DNA from 3 places in the Bradyrhizobium sp. BLXBL-03 genome. Region 1 is predicted to be linked to each of the others. Evidence: predicted binding sites of a transcription regulator. Region 1 holds the regulator's gene; each other region holds the start of a gene.
What was found. The regulator LexA, encoded in region 1, represses DNA repair genes until DNA is damaged. The targets are predictions, from matches to a motif close to TGTTCNNNNTGTGTTCNG.
Positions count from the first base shown of each region.

Region 2: the regulator LexA is predicted to act here: its motif matches at 3,372-3,389, upstream of ACNJX9_RS09875 (DUF3072 domain-containing protein).
Region 3: the regulator LexA is predicted to act here: its motif matches at 4,557-4,574, upstream of uvrA (excinuclease ABC subunit UvrA).

Region 1 covers NZ_CP182470.1:4,218,173-4,224,165, forward strand. The annotation lists gene ACNJX9_RS20295 (ComEC/Rec2 family competence protein) at 1-147, shown strand, start outside; gene ACNJX9_RS20300 (hypothetical protein) at 237-671, opposite strand; gene ACNJX9_RS20305 (hypothetical protein) at 864-1,067, opposite strand; gene lexA (transcriptional repressor LexA) at 1,253-1,954, opposite strand; gene ACNJX9_RS20315 (molybdopterin molybdotransferase MoeA) at 2,130-3,341, opposite strand; gene ACNJX9_RS20320 (hypothetical protein) at 3,511-3,726, opposite strand; gene ACNJX9_RS20325 (HAD family hydrolase) at 3,866-4,489, opposite strand; gene ACNJX9_RS20330 (alpha-hydroxy acid oxidase) at 4,504-5,631, opposite strand; gene ACNJX9_RS20335 (S41 family peptidase) at 5,940-5,993, shown strand, end outside.
Region 2 covers NZ_CP182470.1:2,063,441-2,069,433, forward strand. The annotation lists gene ACNJX9_RS09855 (NUDIX domain-containing protein) at 1-900, shown strand, start outside; gene ACNJX9_RS09860 (NUDIX hydrolase) at 1,031-1,498, shown strand; gene ACNJX9_RS09865 (hypothetical protein) at 1,624-2,505, opposite strand; gene ACNJX9_RS09870 (hypothetical protein) at 2,728-2,994, opposite strand; gene ACNJX9_RS09875 (DUF3072 domain-containing protein) at 3,132-3,269, opposite strand; gene ACNJX9_RS09880 (hypothetical protein) at 3,553-3,819, shown strand; gene ACNJX9_RS09885 (P-loop NTPase fold protein) at 4,112-4,456, shown strand; gene ACNJX9_RS09890 (P-loop NTPase fold protein) at 4,399-4,752, shown strand; gene ACNJX9_RS09895 (hypothetical protein) at 4,740-5,117, shown strand.
Region 3 covers NZ_CP182470.1:4,337,112-4,343,104, reverse strand. The annotation lists gene gyrA (DNA gyrase subunit A) at 1-1,337, opposite strand, end outside; gene ACNJX9_RS20915 (hypothetical protein) at 1,466-1,684, opposite strand; gene ACNJX9_RS20910 (single-stranded DNA-binding protein) at 1,786-2,283, opposite strand; gene ACNJX9_RS20905 (outer membrane protein) at 2,707-3,468, shown strand; gene ACNJX9_RS20900 (outer membrane protein) at 3,704-4,393, shown strand; gene uvrA (excinuclease ABC subunit UvrA) at 4,671-5,993, shown strand, end outside.

The DNA of each region.
Region 1 (5,993 bases):
GAGGCGAGGGCGAGAGGCGCAAACCGCCCCTGGTCGCCGGCGGCGGCCGGCGATGGAGATTTCGAAGGGACCGTCATGCCGCGGTCCGCAACTCCGCGCGCCAAGGACGCAACACCGTCCGAGGCCGACCTTCAGGCCGAGGATTGAGGCATGATCGGGAAAAGCGCGGAGCGGTTCTCCGGCGCGACAAACGCGAAAACGCGTTTGCGCGGAGATCATGCCCAAATTAGGCCGGTTCAACCGATCGGCAGGCCGGGAGGTATCGGCTGTCTGTCGGCGACAACTTGCGGCTTGTGCTCGCGCTCGCCGAGCGGCTGGGTCACCGGCAGTTGCAGCACGGTTGCGCGCTGGCCTTCGACGAGCTGGGTCACCAGCACGTATTTGCCATCGGGGAATTCGATCGCGTCGTGATGACGATCGGGAATGTGCGGATCGACCTTGCCGAACTTGCCGACGCGCGAATTGATGGTGCGCGTCCAGATCCACCTGTTGTCGTAGCGGACGTTGTCGGCGAAGGCGAGCTCCGTTCCCGGCAGCAGGCAGACCGCGACCGACATGTCGGCTTCGGAGGCGAAGCCGCGCGTCGAGGTGCCGCGGAAGGTTGTCGTGACGATCGTCTCGCCGACTTCTGCGGGACGCGTCGCGACGGCATGCAAGCTATAGTCACACATCGGGTGCTCCTCATCAGCGATAGAGCACCCGCGCCTCTTCTGAGGCGCAGGCCTCTATCAGAGTGGAAGCCTGCGATCATATGCCATGTTGGGGGCAAATCTGCGGCTTGAGTCTGCAGGCTGCCATCACAATTTCTTTTTCAGATGTCCGAGGAACAAAGACTGCTTCCGTGCATTCCGAGAGCTTCTTCGCTAGCGCCCAGCCGGTGCCGACCAACCCGAATAAGGCCAGGCCGGCTGCGCCCGTTGCCCGACGGAGTTGCGGGCATTGCGGAATTGTTCGCTCATTGCCTGTGGCGCCCTGCGAACGTGATGCTGCGGCTGCGCAGCGAAGGTTTGCGACGCTGATATTGCGATCAGCGCGATCGCGACGGTGCTCAGAATGATCTTGTGCATGGCGGTCTCCTCGGTCTCGCAAGGCCTGCGAAGCGATGCGTGCTTCGTCATGGCGTGCCGGGGATGTAGCGCGGGAGAGGTGGCCGGATAATCTGTGCAAAGCCAGAAAAACTAACCAGCCGGAGCGAACAATCGTCCGCTCCAATCTTGAGGGCGTGCTTGCCAGGTGGCGACGTGCGCCGCGTTCAGTATTTCCGGTACAGCCCGATCAGCTTGCCCTGGATCTTGACCCGGTTGGGCGGCAGGATCCGGACCTCGTAGGCGGCGTTTGCCGGCTCGAGCGCGATCGAGGCGCCGCGGCGGCGGAAACGCTTGAGCGTGGCTTCCTCGTCGTCGATCAGGGCCACCACGATATCGCCGGTGTCGCAACTCTCGTTGCGCTGGATCAGCGCCATGTCGCCATCGAGAATGCCGGCATCGACCATGGAATCACCGCGAACTTCGAGAGCGTAATGCTCGCCCGCGCCGAGCATGTCGGGCGGGACGCTGATGGTGTGGCTGCGCGTCTGCAAGGCCTCGATCGGCGTACCGGCCGCGATCCGGCCCATCACGGGAACTGCGACAGGGCGTTCGCCCTCATCGACGGGCGGGCTCGACATCGTGCGCACCTTGCCGAGATTGCCCTCGATGACGCTCGGCGTGAAGCCGCGACGGCTGCCGGCAGCCGCCTGGAGTTCAGGCAGCTTGATCACTTCGATGGCACGGGCCCGGTTGGGCAGGCGGCGGATGAAGCCGCGCTCCTCAAGCGCGGTGATCAGGCGATGGATGCCCGACTTGGAGCGCAGGTCGAGCGCATCCTTCATCTCGTCGAAGGAGGGCGGCACGCCGCTTTCCTTCAATCGCTCGCTGATGAACCGCAGGAGCTCGTATTGTTTGCGCGTTAACATCTCGACCAAAATCCCCCTGACGATGTCGCTCGATTCACAGACGCTGAATTCAGCATTAAGCCGCTACATGCTCGAAACAAATCATGAACGGACACTATATGTTCGATACATGTTCCGCAACTGCTTAATTTACCGTGAACGCGACAAAGTTCGCGGAACGGTTGCGTCGGCGCGCTCACTCCGGCAGTCGCAAGACCTCGCAAGGCGTGCCGGAAGCGGCCTTCGGTGCGAACGGCGCGCGCACGAGAAGTGCCTGTGCCGCAGCGAGATTCGCCAACAGTGAGGAATCCTGGTGGTTGACGGGAAGAGCGATGAGCGTGCCGTCGTCCCGCGTCTCGAGACGCGCACGCAGATAATCCTCGCGCTGGTCATTGGCCCCGAGGTCGCGACCGAGCACGGCGCGTTCGCGGCGATGATGAATCATTGAACGGCCCGACAGCGCGCGAATCAGCGGCACCAGAAACAGGAAGCCGCAGACGTAGGATGACACGGGATTGCCGGGCAGGCCGATGACGCGCATCGGCCCGAGCTGCCCGTTCATCATCGGCTTGCCCGGCCGCATCGCGATCTTCCAGAACGCCATCGAGATACCTTCGTGCCGAAGCGCCTGCTGCACCAGATCGTGGTCACCGACAGACGCTCCGCCGGTCGTGATCAGGATGTCGGCGCCGGATTCGCGGGCGCGGCGGATCCCTGAGGTGGTGGCGGCAAGCGTGTCGGCGGCGACGCCGAGATCGATGGTGTCGGCACCCTCGCTGCGGGCGAGGGCGTGCAGGGCGTAGCCATTGGAATAGACGATCTGGCCGGGGCCGGGTGTCGAGCCCGGCATCACCAGCTCGTCGCCGGTTGCGAGAATCGCGACCTTGGGACGGCGATGAACGCTCAGCTCCGGATGGTTCATGCCCGCGGCGAGCGCAAGGTCCCGATCGGTGAGCCGTACGCCCTTGCGCAGGAGCACGTCGCCCTCGCGGAAGTCGATCCCGGCGGGGCGAATGTGCCGCCCGGTGACGGCGGCTTCCTTGATCGTGATGCGCTTGCCGTCCGAGATGGTGTCCTCCTGGATCACGACCGCATCGGCGCCCGCCGGAACGACGCCGCCGGTGAAGATCCGGACAGCTTCGCCGGCACCGACGGTTCCTGCGAATGGGCGGCCGGCTGCAACCTCGCCGACCACCGTGAGCTGCGCATCAACCTTCGCAGCATCAGCCGCGCGAACGGCATAACCATCCATCGCTGACATCGCCTCGGGCGGCTGCGTCCGCCGCGCCGCGACGTCCCGCGCGAGCACGCGATGGAAGGCCTGATCCAGAGCGATCATTTCCTCAGCCAAAGGCTCCGCACCGGCGAGCACGGCGGCAAGCGCATCGGAAACCGGCATCAGGGCCACGGCGAACTCCCGCAACGAGATCAAGGACTCGGTCGGGCAAGGTTCTAGCCGAGCGGGAGGGCCGACGCAAAAAAGGCTATACTGCTGCGAAGCTTACGCTTCGGGCACTAGGGCTCATGTCCAGCATGATCCCGCAGGCCGGCCCGACGGGGCAGAACTGTGGCCAGCATCACGACCGCGTTATGGGATTTCCGCTTGCCGCGTTTTCCACTTCAGCGACGTCGGGCGCCTTGGGGCCCTGATCCCGGTCGGGCATCGGATCTGCCTGAGATTTCAGATCGGCCGCCTTGCTCATCAGCTTGGCAGAAAGCTCGGCGTCCGAAGTGGTCTTGGCGAATTTGACCAGCAGGGAGGCCTGCCTGGTGAGGTATGTTTTGCCCAACACGCGATATGTCCGTCCATGGAAATCCCAGCGGACTCAAGAGTCCGGAAGGGGGCATTCCGTTCCCGGAACTCCGTACAAAAATGCACAGAGAGCTTTGGTTCCTCGTTTTCGGGCGTTGTTCCGGAATTGCCCCCCCCGATCAGATCCCCAGCGCCTTCAGCGCGACGCCGACGTCGTGGTGCGAGGTCACATGGACCGTGGTGAGGCCGCGGGCGCGCGCGCCTTCGATGTTCTCGGCGAGGTCATCGAAGAACACGATCCGGCTCGCCGGCACGCCCATCGCGGCCACGACGTGGTCGAACGCTTCCGCATCCGGTTTACGCAGGCCGATGCTGGAGGACAGGTACAACTCGCGGAAATCGCCGAGCAGGTCGGCATATTCCCTGGAAAAATAGTCCACATGCGGGCGGTTGGTGTTGGAGAAGGCGTAGAGCGGCATCTGCCTTGCCGCGCGCGGCAGCAGCTCGGCGATGCCAGGCATCTCGCCCGCGAAAATCGCGTTCCATCCCTCGAGGAACTGGACATCCGAAATGGAGATTCCGAGCGAGGAGCGCAGCGAGGCAAAATAGTCCTCGTCGCTGATCTTGCCGACCTCGTGCAGGCGGTAGGCCTCGTCGCGCACATAGCGGGCGACGATGGCTTCGGGCTCGCAGCCGGCATGTCCCGCCCAGCAGGCGATCGCCTTGGAGAAATCGATGTCGAGCACGACGCGCCCGAGATCGAACAGAAGCGCATCTGCGCTGCCGGGAGAGAGCGAGGTCATTGCATCCTTTCGGGTCAGTATCGGTAGGGCTCGTGGTCGAATAGCGGGAACGCGCTGAACACGCTCGGCGCATTGGTTGCGGTGGCCGGGTGCAGGCAGGACTTGTCCACCTCGGCGAAGGAGGTGGCACCGAGCAGGCCGAGGCAGCGCAGCACCTCGTCCTCCAGCAGTTCCAGCATCCGCGTTACGCCGGTCTCGCCGGCTGCGGCCAGCGCCCAGCATTGCAGCCGGCCGATGCCGACGAGGTCGGCGCCCGCCGCGATCGCCTTGACGATGTCAGTGCCGCGGCAGAAGCCGCCATCGACCATGATCTTGGCGCGGCCTTTCACGGCGTCGACGATCTCGGGCAGCACATGCATGGCGCCGCGGCCGTGATCGAGCTGGCGGCCGCCATGGTTGGAGACGTAGATCCAATCGACGCCGTGATCGAGCGCGATCATTGCATCCTCGGCGGTGGCGATGCCCTTGAGGATCAGGGGGATCTTGAATTTGTCCTTGATCATCTTCACGGTCCGCCACTCCAGCCCCTTCTGGTAGTCGCCGCCGGTGGCGCGCAGACGGCTCTCGCGAACATAGCGCTTGGCGATGTCGCGTTCGCGACGGCTGTAATGGGCGGTGTCGACGGTCAGGCAGAAGGCGGCATAATTGGCCTTCTGCGCCCGGCTGACGACGTCCGCGACGAACGCGTCATCGCCGCGGACGTAGAGCTGGTACAGGCGCAGCGCATCGGGCGCGGCCTCGGCGGTCTTTTCCAGACCGGGCTCGGACACGGAGCTGAGCATGTGCGATGCGCCGAAAGTACCGGCGGCGCGCGCGACGCTGGCTGCGCCAAGGGGATCGAAGATCTCCAGCGCGCCGACGGGGGCGAGCACCACAGGCAGTCGCATCTTGCGGCCGAACTGCTCGACCGAGCCGCTGACCTTGCGCACGTCGCGCAGCACGCGGGGGCGGAACGCGATCTCGTCCAGCGCCATGCGGTTGCGGCGCATCGTGGTCTCTGTCTCGGCCGCGCCGACGATGTAGTCCCAGGCGTTCTGGTTGAGATTGGAACGCGCCTTCCGGATGAATTCGTGCAGGTTCTGGAACGGCTCGTTGCTGGCGCCGAGTTCGACGTTCCGTTCCGGCCGGAGTGCTTCGTTCATTGTTATCCTCCCGAGAATTTGAAGCAATTGTGCCATCGCCTATCCCGTCCGGCGCTCCAAAACCATCCTAAAATCGCATAGCTGCGAGGCGCCGTCCGGTCGACTGATTCCCGCTGGAAACGGGGCCGGCTTGCGAACGTTGCCAAATGTTTAGGCTTAGGCGAAGGGATTTTTGCCGCGTACCCGCCGGCGTGGCAGGCCGGCCTTGAAGAAACCAGAATGATATTGTGAGAACCGGGCTGGATCGCCACTTGCATGGCGGCTGCCCAGCCTCAATAGAACCGCTCAGCGAAAAGGCCACCCATTCCATGCGGAAAACCCTGCTCTTCCCCCTGGGCGCGCTCACCGGAGCGTGCCTGACC
Region 2 (5,993 bases), 2.2 Mb from region 1:
TCCGATCAAATCGCGGAGATATGCGAAGCGGCACTCACTCTGCAGGATCTCTTCAAGAACCTGCGGTGGGCGCGGCTGGATTTACCCAAGCTTGATATACGGATCTCGGTGCATCACGGGGAGATGAGGGAAGGCGACGATCGCCTCACGGGTAGACCTGGATTTTATGGACGCAGCGTTGTTACCGCTGCTCGGATCGAGCCTGTCACTCCGCCGGGCAGAATCTGGATAACCGAAACAGCAGCCATTCTTCTCAAGCAACATATGGAAGGTGAGCGCACCTCGGAAATGGACTATTTTGCAATCGATCCGATCGGGGTGATAACCTTGCCGAAGAGACATGGCCAGCTGACCATCGCCGGCTTGCGTCGCTCGAGCGATCCACCACTATCGGCCGAAGAACTGGCATCCATCCAGGAAGCAGAAGCTTTGCGTCTCGGCATGCGCGACAAGACGACGAGGGATCGGGGACTGGCCGAGGTCATCGAAGAAACCAATGTGGCGTCGTTTCGTATTGTCATCGGCATTGTTTGCAGTGAGGGCAAGGTTCTCCTTGTGAAGCGCAACAAGAACAACGAAGGACTAAACTGGATGTTTCCTTCGGGGAAGAAGCTACCCACGGACGTCGAAGTCGACGTCATTGAGAAGGAAGTGCAGGAAGAGGCCGGCATAGCTTGCACTGTAATAGGAAAGATTGGGGAGCGCGTGCACCCCCTGACCAAATTCCACTGTGTCTACTACCATCTCGAACCAGCCGGCGATCTGCAGATCATCAATGGAGATCCCGTAGAAAACTCGGCCGTCGAGTGGACGCCCATACTCCGTGCAATCCGGGCCGTTGGAGCCCACCTTTCCCCCGAGGTTGAGAAGTTCTTGAGGACGCAAGCGCTGCCGTCCTAATGCGCGGATTTTATTTGAAAAATCCACCGAATGCACCTCGTGATTGTGGTGATGCATTTTTGCATCTGGCTGAAGGAAAAGCGGCCGGTGCTCTTGCGAAAACGGCGAACCGCGCGTAGTGAAACTGGGATTGATCACATTGCCCGAATGCTGGTGGTCGAGCGCGATGCGGAACAAGGGCGACTGGAAAAAAGTAGCGTTGGCCGTCGTGGTTCGCGATCGCGGACCATGCCGGGACGTCCTTGTTATCGAGCGCTCCAACGATGACCAGCACTGTCCGAAATGGGCGTTTCCTGGAGGCAAGGTCGAGAAGAAGGAAACCGTTCCAGATGCGGCACGCCGGGAGTTGCGTGAAGAAACGGGCGTAGTTGCGGCTGACGCATTTGTCATTGGCAAGAGACGCCACCCGGTTTCAGGAGTCGATGTCCACTATGTCGGATTTCGCGCAATCGAGAGCGAAACCTTGAATCTCACGGATTCAAAAGTTAAGAGAGCCGATTGGATTCCGGCAGACAAAGTGCACGATGTCCTTGGCCCAACTCTTTTTGGGAAGGTGGCCAACTACATATCGCCCCGGCAATTCGCTTTGAAATTTTAACCTGGCTGTCGCCGGGGCTGGCATTCAACGCGAACCCAATTGCGACCGGCAAAAGGGTCGCCGAAAGGCGGCCCTTTTTATGTGCTCGAATTGTCGCCGTGAACTCGTCGATCATGATGAGCCACTTAGGGGCCACAAGAATGATGCAACGTGCTCCGAAGCCTGAACGTACCAAATCTCGAGGATGGGATCGCTTCCGGCTGGTTCGTCGCTGAGGGCGCCGGATCAGTGCGAAGCACGACCAGTTGCGACAGACCAGGTGGCTGGTGGTTTCTTCCCTCCTGCCTGTCTGACACTGAAGAGAACGTCGGTCCCTTCAAGACAAAAAGGGCGTCATGGCTCCAGTGCCATTCGCGCCAGACCGATTGGCCGTTCTCGAAGACCTCGACATTGTTGACCGGTGTTGGAAGATTGCTCAGCGCTTCACCGAGCAACCACTGCTTGGCGGCAGTAATATTGTCGAATTCTCGCGTCTCGATCGGTGCGGCCGGCAGGTTCATGCCCTTGGGGATTACTCCTGTAATCTTCGCCAGAAACATACTTCCCTTCCTCGTCGTCAGCGCAGCGACTTGCGATCGATGCAGTTCGGCAAATTCTGGGTCGTTGTAAAACGGCATGTCTACGAACTGCTCAGGGCCCTGGAAGATGCCAAACTTTAGCTGCCTGCCGTTAAGCAGGTGGGAGAGCAGCAGTCTCAACCCCTGCGGCGTGCGCGGTGACATCAGCGCACCCTGGCCATCATCAACCGAGGTGACATTCACTCCCACCGGCGCGGGGCGGCCGCCGTCGAGAGGCGCAAGCGACAGGCCTAGATCGAGGCCGTCAACGACTCGGAAGGGCGTGAACATGAAAGAGAGGAAGGTGAGCGGTTCGCCGGCGCCTTGCTCAATCTTGCAGTCGAGATAGATTGTGGCGATGTATTTCCTGGTTTTTGAATCCGTGTAGATGAATCGTCGCCGTAGCTCGCCGTCCTGAACCATCCACGCGCTGTAATCGACGCCGACCATGATGCTCCCCTCGGGTTGCGGAGGTTCGCACCTGGAAAGGCTTGAAGGCAAGCCTCTGCCGGAATTTCCTGACCCGGCTTGGGCGGAATTTGCGATGTACTTAGCTCACCGGTCTCGTCGTGATTCTTTGCAGCCGAACTGCCCCGGGCGTGCTGGTATTCCTGGAATGGAAATGCTTCTGCTGGGTGCAGACAAAATCTCCTTGCGTCCAGGTCCGTCCATTCAGCGGTCGGGCAAGCGTTCCGGGCAAGTATCGCCGATCGAGGGCAGCATCTCGTCAATGGCGGCGACGGCCTCTTCAGCTGAAAGCCCGAAAGCCGGTTCTTCACGAGCCAGGGTCCGAGCGCGTTCATGGGCGTGCGGATCGGCGTGATCCTTCATCCAACCATGTTCTTCGCCTTCTTGGATGGCGCCCGCTTCCAGCAAGATGTTGCGGGCCCAGCCTTCGACCGTACGGATCGCGGGCCGCCGCTCTCTCGTCATCAGCATTCGGCTTACTCCTCCATGCGGGAGGAATCCGGATCGGCCGCCTCCCGTTCCGGCGGGCTATCACAAGGCAGGGATTCGCAAATGAAGGAGCTGCGGCTTGTCCACCTGTTCCGCTCACGCCCTGTGGACTGATGCGGCTATTTCTCCAGACCGGCCTGCTCGCGAAGCTGGTCAATCAGCTCAGATGCCTCGGCCTTGGTCAGCTTTCGGCCGGTCGCGGGACTATGCGCCTGCTCACTGAGGGTCTTCAGGTACGAGGCCTGCGCTCCCGTCATCGGGTTATCGCCGGAAACCCAGTCCTCGGGGTCTTTCTCTCGGTGTTGTCAGCCATTTCCACCTCCAGATCGTCTGGCCTTCCAACGTTTAACTTGATTATATGTTCCCTTTTTGTTCTCATGCCGGCTTTCGAGATTTGAGAGCCGGGACATGCCGGACATTGACTTCATCTGGGGTGAAATCGAGCGCATGCGCGCGCAGGTCGGGCGGCAGCGCAGGGAGATCCTTCTGCTCCAGCGCGCCGGTATTGGTACGGCATCGGCCGAAGCCCTGCTCGGCCGCATGCAGGCCAAAATCGAAAATCTCTGCACCCAGCGCGACCAGCTGAAGAAGCTTCAGCCCTTTACGGACAGCACAGATCAGCCGCCGTTTCTCAAGGCCCTGGCCGAAGTGCGGCGCATCGGCGTGCACGAGGGCTGGTGCTATCACCACGTGCAGGCGATCATCGTAGCTATTGATCAGTATGCCGAAGCCGCCACCGGCAACCGCGAATTTTTCTGGAATAGGCCGCATTCAATTGGTGGAAGCCGCCGGGGCGATGGTCTTTGAGCTCGGTGCATTGGAAAAGCTAGTGACCTGAGCAAGCGTTCTTTCCAATCTCGCCTTGCGGCTGTTCGTGACCTATCCTGCAGGCCTACGTAAAGCCATTCTTGACTTGGACGCATTGCGCGATGGCCGTGAAAGACCCTTCTGACGACTCGCCAGGCCAGCCCGAACGCCCTATTGAGCGAGCAAGTGAGGATGCTCTCGGCAGGATGAATTTCGCCCGCCGCCTCGCGAACGCACTCATCGACAAGGGCAGCAGCAAATCTCGCGGCATCGCGATCGGCATCACCGGGGCGTGGGGAGCGGCAAATCATCCGTCCTCAATCTTTTGCGCCAACATATCAAGGAAAGCTACCCGCAGGCGCTGGTGGTCAGCTTCAATCCGTGGCTCGTGTCGGGACGGAATGACCTGATATCCGAATTCATCAGCGAGCTGATCCGCACCATCAACGCCGATCCAAAAGCCAGTGAGCGCTCAAGAAAATTGGTGCGACGATCGCAAAATATGGTGAGCTTATCGCCCCTGCCGCGGCAACCTGGATTCCCCTGCTGGGCCTTATCATCAAAGGCGGGAGCGGTCTTATCAAGGAGGCCGTCAAGAGCGATGAAAGTCTCACCGGGCTCAAATCCCGGCTCATGAAAGAGCTGGCGGCGGTTGATGTTCCGATCGTCGTTCTGATCGATGAACTTGACCGCGTTGAAGATGACGAGATCCGGACCGTCGCTCAGCTGGTCCGGTCCGTCGCTGATTTTCCGGGTATTTCCTACGTGCTGGCTTACGATTCCAAACGTGTCATACAGGCGGCGCCAATGGCTCAGAGGCCGAGGATCGTGGCCGGGCCTATCTCGAAAAAATCGTCCAGCTTCAGATTCCGCTTCCGGTCATCTTTGCCAACGAACTGGCGCATCTCCTGGCAAGTGAATTGGCCGCTTTGAAGAGCCAGCTCCGCCTGCCGGAGAATTTCCAGAGCATCGAGCGCTATCAGAAGCTGGCAAAACTACTCACTGAAGAGGCCATGTTGGCGCAGAGGGCGGACGAGTTCATGAAAGCGGTGGAGCTGGATGACGCAGCCAACCGGAAGAGGCAGGCGAAGGGTATGATTGATTTGGCAAGCAAGCAAGATGAAGCGCCGGAGTTTGCGAAGAGGCTCATGCAATTTGCTACGGAGATAGACAAGAAATATCCGAAGGCCCCCGTACTAAACCAAAAGAAAATTGCAGAAGACGGGTCCATGCAGGATGTCTATGTTCTATATCAGGTGCTCTCAAGCGAGTCCGTCCATCTATCGGCCCATGCTTGAGCCGTTACGTAACCTGGGATAGCGAGGGAGATTTCACGCTGTCCGCCTTCCCTTCCGAGGAGCCGGGAGAGTTGGACGAAACATTGAAGTTTGCTTGTCACGCCGTTCTTGGCGTCTGTGTGGCCGTAAACCAAGCCGTGGGTGGCACGGAAGGTGGTAAGCGACTTCGGACCCTCGCAGATGACTATTGGGCTTTGGCCAAGGCTAGGCCGTCTCACGAACAGCCACCAAGTTGAAATGAGGGTAAAGGTGCTGATTCCGCTCGATGTCGCCCACGATTCCAGAATGATCTCGCCCACCGTTCCGAGATGATCTCGCCCACCATTCCGGGATGATGTCGCCCGGGGGTGACAAGGCCTCTTCTGGCTCCGATATGGTCCCGCCTTTCGGCTTTGCGAAGGGGGACCTGGCTGCCGACGGAGAGGTTTGCGATGCGCCATGCGCGATCGAGCAGTTCCAAGAACAGGTGCTCGGCAACGGTCGGGGCGGTTGCCCGCCTCGTGCGGGCTATATTTAGTTTGGCGGAACGATCGCGGACCGGCTCAGGCCGCAACGAGGGCCGCGGCCGGTTCCATTCCGCTCAAATAGATCAGCAATGGATGGCACCAAATTCGGCTGATCGGGAGAGGTGCGCTCAATTGAGTGCACTGGACTGCACTGTCACCGCAAACACGATGTGGGCGAGCAACCGCCATTAGGTCGTCGGGGAAGGGCGAGTCGGCGACTTACGAGACTTCTTATCGGAATTGCCGGACTGCTCTTTTGCGTAGTTAATTCGAGCGTCGTGCATCCATGCGCCGACCTGGGCCTCGAACTCATTCTCAAGCCCGTGACTACGGAGTGTCATCCTTCTGAGGAGAAGAGTTGAATACGCTG
Region 3 (5,993 bases), 120 kb from region 1:
TTTTCGTTGATGCGATGGCGGGGATCATCGATCAGCGTGATGATGTCCTCGACGTCGCGCGCGGGCCAGTCGCGCGTCATCAGGGTCTCGCGCGCCGCCGCCGGCGTCGGCGAGTGCCTGATGACCTTGATGATCTCGTCGATATTGGCGACCGCGATGGCGAGGCCGACCTGCTCGTGCGCGCGCTCGCGCGCCTTGCGCAGCTTGTACTTGGTGCGGCGGGTGACGACCTGCTCGCGGAAGCCGACGAAGATCGTCAGCATGTCCTTCAGGTTCATCGTCTGCGGACGACCCGAGTCGAGCGCAACGGCGTTGACGCCAAAGGAGGTTTGCAGCGGCGTGAACTTGTAGAGCTGGTTCAACACCACGTCGGGCACGGCATCTCGCTTGAGCTCGACGACAACGCGGTAGCCATCGCGGTCGGATTCGTCGCGCAGGTCCGAGATGCCCTCGATCTTCTTTTCCTTGTAGAGCTCGGCGATGCGCTCGACCATCGTCGCCTTGTTCACCTGATACGGGATCTCGGTGATGACGATCGCCTCGCGCTCCTTGCGGATGGTCTCGAAGGTGACCTTGCCGCGCATCACGATGGAGCCGCGACCGAGATGATAGGCGCTGCGGATGCCCTGGCGTCCGAGGATGATGCCGCCGGTCGGGAAGTCCGGGCCCGGGATGATGTTAATGAGCTCGTCGATGGTCAGCGACGGATTGTCGATCAACGCCACGCAGGCGTCGATGACTTCGCCCAGATTGTGCGGCGGGATGTTGGTCGCCATGCCGACGGCGATGCCGCCGGCGCCGTTGACCAGGAGGTTCGGGAACCGCGCCGGCAGAACCACAGGCTCGCGCTCGGAGCCGTCGTAATTGTCCTGGAAATCGACCGTGTCGTCGTCGATGTCCTCGAGGAGCTTGAGCGCGATCTTGGTCAGGCGGGATTCGGTGTAGCGCATCGCCGCGGGCGGATCGCCGTCGACCGAGCCGAAATTGCCCTGTCCATCGATCAGGGGCGCGCGCATGGAGAAGTCCTGCGCCATGCGCACCAATGCGTCGTAGATCGCCTGGTCGCCATGGGGATGGTACTTACCCATGACTTCACCGACGGCACCGGCGGACTTCTTGTGCTTCTTGTCCGGCGTGTCGCCGCGATTGTTCATCGCGTAGAGGATGCGGCGGTGCACGGGCTTCAACCCGTCGCGCGCATCAGGCAGCGCGCGCGAAACGATCACGCTCATGGCGTAATCGAGGTAGGACTTTTTCATCTCCTCGTAGATCGAGACGGGGCGAATGTCCGAGGGTTGCGCCGGCTGGTCGCCGGGCTTGTTGTCGTCGTCAGCCAAGGGGGAATCCGGTGAGGTTTATCTGGGAATCATATAGCGCATCGAGGCCCCGATAACCACCCTTGCAGGAGGCCGGACAGCGCTTTTTCCGACTGTTTTTCCAGAGGCTTACGCCCAGCTCGGCACCATCAGGGCGTGGTCTCGGCGAGCCGCCGGGAACCAGCGCTCAAGTCCCCGAAAATCACATGGTGCATGATGGGCCCGGGCAGCAGCGTGAACAGTCCCGCCACCACCAGCGCGCCTGCAAACATCAGGATCATGATCCGCCGGTGATCGGTCACGCGGTGGGTACGCGCCCGCCAGACCGCCAGCGGCAGAGCGGGCACGATGTGAATTTGAGGCAACACGTCAGGCCAGCCCGGAAAGCCGAGCTTGGCCCGCCAATTGGTAAGAAAATCCGCCTCTTCAGGCGAGGGAGGCAAAGGCGGCGCAAAAACCCCGCTTGGCCCTAGAACGGGATATCGTCGTCCATGTCGTTGTTGCGGCCACCGCCGCCGGCGGCCACGGGGCGACGCGGTGCGCTGCTGACCGGGCCGGACGAGCCGAAATCGCCGCCGCCCTCATCGCCGAAGCTGCCGCCTCCTCCGCCACCGCCGCGGCCGTCGAGCATCGTCAGGGTCGAGTTGAAGCCCTGAAGCACGACCTCGGTCGAATACTTCTCGACGCCGCTCTGGTCGGTGTACTTGCGGGTCTGTAGCGCGCCCTCGATGTAAACCTTGGCGCCCTTCTTCAGATACTGTTCGACGATCTTGCAAAGCGGCTCGGAGAAAATCACGACGCGATGCCACTCGGTCTTTTCCTTGCGCTCGCCGGTGTTCTTGTCGCGCCAGGTCTCGGAGGTCGCGATGCTCAGATTTGCGATCGGCCGCCCGTCCTGGGTGCGGCGGATTTCCGGATCCTTGCCGAGATTTCCGACCAGAATGACCTTGTTGACGCTTCCCGCCATCGCCGCTCTCCACTCCAAATGCCACTGAATTTCGAAGGCGCGCCCGCGCCGCCGCCTGTTAAGCCGACCCTATACGCTTACAGGGGCCGATCGGCCCGGCACACCCTTGGTTATCCCCACATATAGCATCGATCGAACATTCGTTCCAGATTTGTTCCTCTCGAAATAGCGCGACCCAAGCGTGCAAACAGCGACTCATGCCGCTATGCACGCCGCCATGAATTGGAACCGGCTTAGGCAGAAAAATGATTAACATTCATTAGGTTACGCCCGGATCAATTGCCTGGCGACTGTTGCATTCCAGAGACGGACTCGGCCGCCCGGTTGGACTACGGTTGAGTCGCAATTGGTTCAATGATGGGCGTCGCGCCTGATTGACCGCTTCAGGGGACTATCGGAGCGGACGACACTGGGGAGACTGCAATGAAGAAAATTCTGTTTGGTGCAATTGGTATTGGCTTGGGCTTGTCAGCACCGGCGAGTGCTGCCGATCTTGCGGCACGTCCCTACACCAAGGCGCCGGCGCCGATGGTCGCCACCATCTACGACTGGAGCGGCTTCTACATCGGCATCAACGGCGGCGGCGGATCGAGCCACAAATGCTGGGACTTCGTCGCGCCGACCACCGGCACGCTGTTCGGCGAGGGTTGCCACAATGCCACCGGCGGCACGGTTGGCGGCCAGATCGGTTACCGCTGGCAATCGGCCAACTGGGTGTTCGGCCTCGAAGGCCAGGGCAACTGGGCCGACTTCTCCGGCGACAATGTCAGCACCCTCATCCCGACCCAGCGCAACCGCTCGAAGATCGACGCCTTCGGCCTGATCACGGGCCAGGTTGGCTACGCCTGGAACAACGTGCTGTTCTACGTGAAGGGCGGCGGTGCCGTGGTCGCCGACAAGTTCAATATCTACACCGCGCCCGGATTCGCCGGAGCCGGCACCCTGCTCGCCTCGGCCAGCGACAACCGCTGGGGCGGCACGGTTGGCGCCGGCCTCGAGTTCGGCTTCGCGCCGAACTGGTCGGTGGGCGTTGAGTACGACCACATCTTCCTGGGCAGCAGGACTCTGACGCTCAACGCGCCCGGTGGCACCGCATTCCAGACCGATCGCATCAGCCAGAATGTCGACATTGGTCTTGTCCGCGTCAATTATCGTTGGGGCGGCCCGGTCATCGCGAAATACTGATCCACCTGAAATCGTTTGAGAACAAAGGCCGGCCTCGCGCCGGCCTTTCGCTTTTCTGTTTCCTGACGGGAACCATGGGTCAGCCAGTCTTACATTTTGTATTTGTTGTGGCTTTTGAGAGACGCAACTTGCAGCTTTGGTGGTGTAAGCACGGCACCAGTTGGACCACAGCGTCCGATGCCCTTCCGATCTTGCGGAAGGCAACAACAGAAACTGGGACTGGGATAAGTTGAAAATGAAGAAGGTTTTGTTGGCTTCGGCCGCTCTGATCGCCCTCACCGGCGCCGCTTCGGCTGCCGATCTGGCGGCGCGCCCCTACACCAAGGCTCCTGTGGCCGTGGCCTCGGTCTACGACTGGACCGGCTTCTATCTCGGTATCGTCGGTGGCGGCGCCTGGGAAGCTGCTTCTGGCGACCCGAAGATGAAGGGTGGCTTCGTCGGCGGGACCGCCGGCTACAATTGGCAGACCGGCAACGTCGTGTTCGGTGTCGAGGCCGATGGCGCCTGGGCTGACGTCAGCGCTACGGCCACGGGTACGGTTTTCGTTCCCGGCGTCGGTGGCGTTCCGGCCTCGCTGACCTCGAAGACTGACGCGCTGGGCACCGTTCGCGGCCGCATCGGCTATGCCGTCAACAACGTTCTGTTCTACGGCACCGGCGGTTACGCTTGGATCGACAACAAGCTCACCGCCACCTTGGGTGCTGCGTCGGTCTCCGACAGCAAGTTCCACTCGGGCTGGACCGTCGGCGCAGGCGTCGAAGCGTTCTTCGCGCCGCAGTGGTCGGTCAAGGGCGAGTACCTCTATCGCAGCCTCGGCGGCGAGACCTACTTCTCGGGCGCCCTGCCGACCGGTACGCTCAACCTGCACACCGTGCAGGTCGGCGTGAACTATCACTTCGGCGGCCCGGTGGTCGCGAAGTACTGATCTTCGCAACCGACGTCACATCGTCACGAAAGGCCGGCCTCGCGCCGGCCTTTTTGTTGTTCCAGGCCATTGCCATCAGCTGCTGCCAAGTAGCTGCTGCCAAGTCCCGCCAGTGCGCCAACAATCCGTTGACGATTCGCAAGTCCCACTGGAAATCCGTCTTCGTTCTTCCTACGTTCGCTCAGAACCCCATTGGCGCCGATCCCGGTTCCGGGCGAAGCGCGCCTTAAACATTGGCGCGATCGCGTAGCTTTGGGATTCCTCGAGGGCAAACCGGATGGATGAAGTGATCAAGGCGAAGCGCCAACAACAGAACGCGGGCTCCAGCCTGCGCGCAATTACGATTCGTGGCGCGCGCGAGCACAACCTCAAGAACATCGACGTCGAGATTCCCCGCGACAAGCTCGTGGTATTCACCGGCCTCTCCGGCTCCGGCAAATCCTCGCTCGCCTTCGACACCATCTACGCGGAGGGCCAGCGCCGCTACGTCGAATCGCTCTCGGCCTATGCCCGCCAGTTCCTGGAGATGATGCAGAAGCCCGACGTCGACCAGATCGACGGCCTGTCGCCGGCGATCTCGATCGAGCAAAAGACGACGTCGAAGAATCCGCGCTCCACTGTCGGCACCGTCACCGAGATCTACGACTACATGCGCCTGCTCTGGGCGCGCGTCGGCGTGCCCTATTCGCCGGCCACCGGTCTGCCGATCGAGAGCCAGACCGTCTCGCAAATGGTCGACCGCGTGCTGGCGCTGCCTGAGGGCACTCGCCTTTATCTGCTGGCCCCCGTCGTGCGCGGCCGCAAGGGCGAGTACCGCAAGGAGCTCGCCGAATGGCTCAAGAAGGGCTTTCAGCGCGTCAAGATCGACGGCAGCTTCTATGAGCTCGCGGAAGCGCCTGTTCTGGACAAGAAATTCCCGCATGACATCGACGTCGTGGTCGACCGCATCGTCGTCCGCGCCGATATCGGCCAGCGCCTTGCTGAAAGCTTCGAGACGGCGCTGAAGCTCGCCGAGGGCCTCGCCGTCGTCGAGTTCGCCGACGCGCCGGCCACCGCGCCGGTCGAAGAGAAAAAGAAGACGGCCAAGATCCACGACAAGAGCGGGCCCGAGCGCATCCTGTTCTCGGAAAAATTCGCCTGCCCGGTCTCCGGCTTCACCATCCCCGAGATCGAGCCGCGCCTGTTCTCGTTCAACAATCCCTATGGCGCCTGCCCGGCCTGCGGCGGCCTCGGCGTCGAGCAGCATGTCGACGAGGACCTGGTCATCCCCGACAAGGAGCTCGCCATCGGCAAGGGCGCGATCGCGCCCTGGGCCAAATCGTCGTCGCCCTATTACGTGCAGACGCTGACCGCGCTCGGCAAGCACTACAAGTTCACGCTCACCACAAAATGGAAGGATCTGCCGAAGAAAACGCAGAACGCCATCCTGCATGGCTCCGGCGAGGACGAGATCAAGTTCTCTTACGAGGACGGGGTGCGCTCCTACGACACCAAGAAGCCGTTCGAAGGCGTCATCACCAACATCAACCGCCGCTACCGCGAAACCGAGAGCGAGTGGGCGCGCGAGGAACTGGCCAAGTATTTCCACGACGTGCCCTGC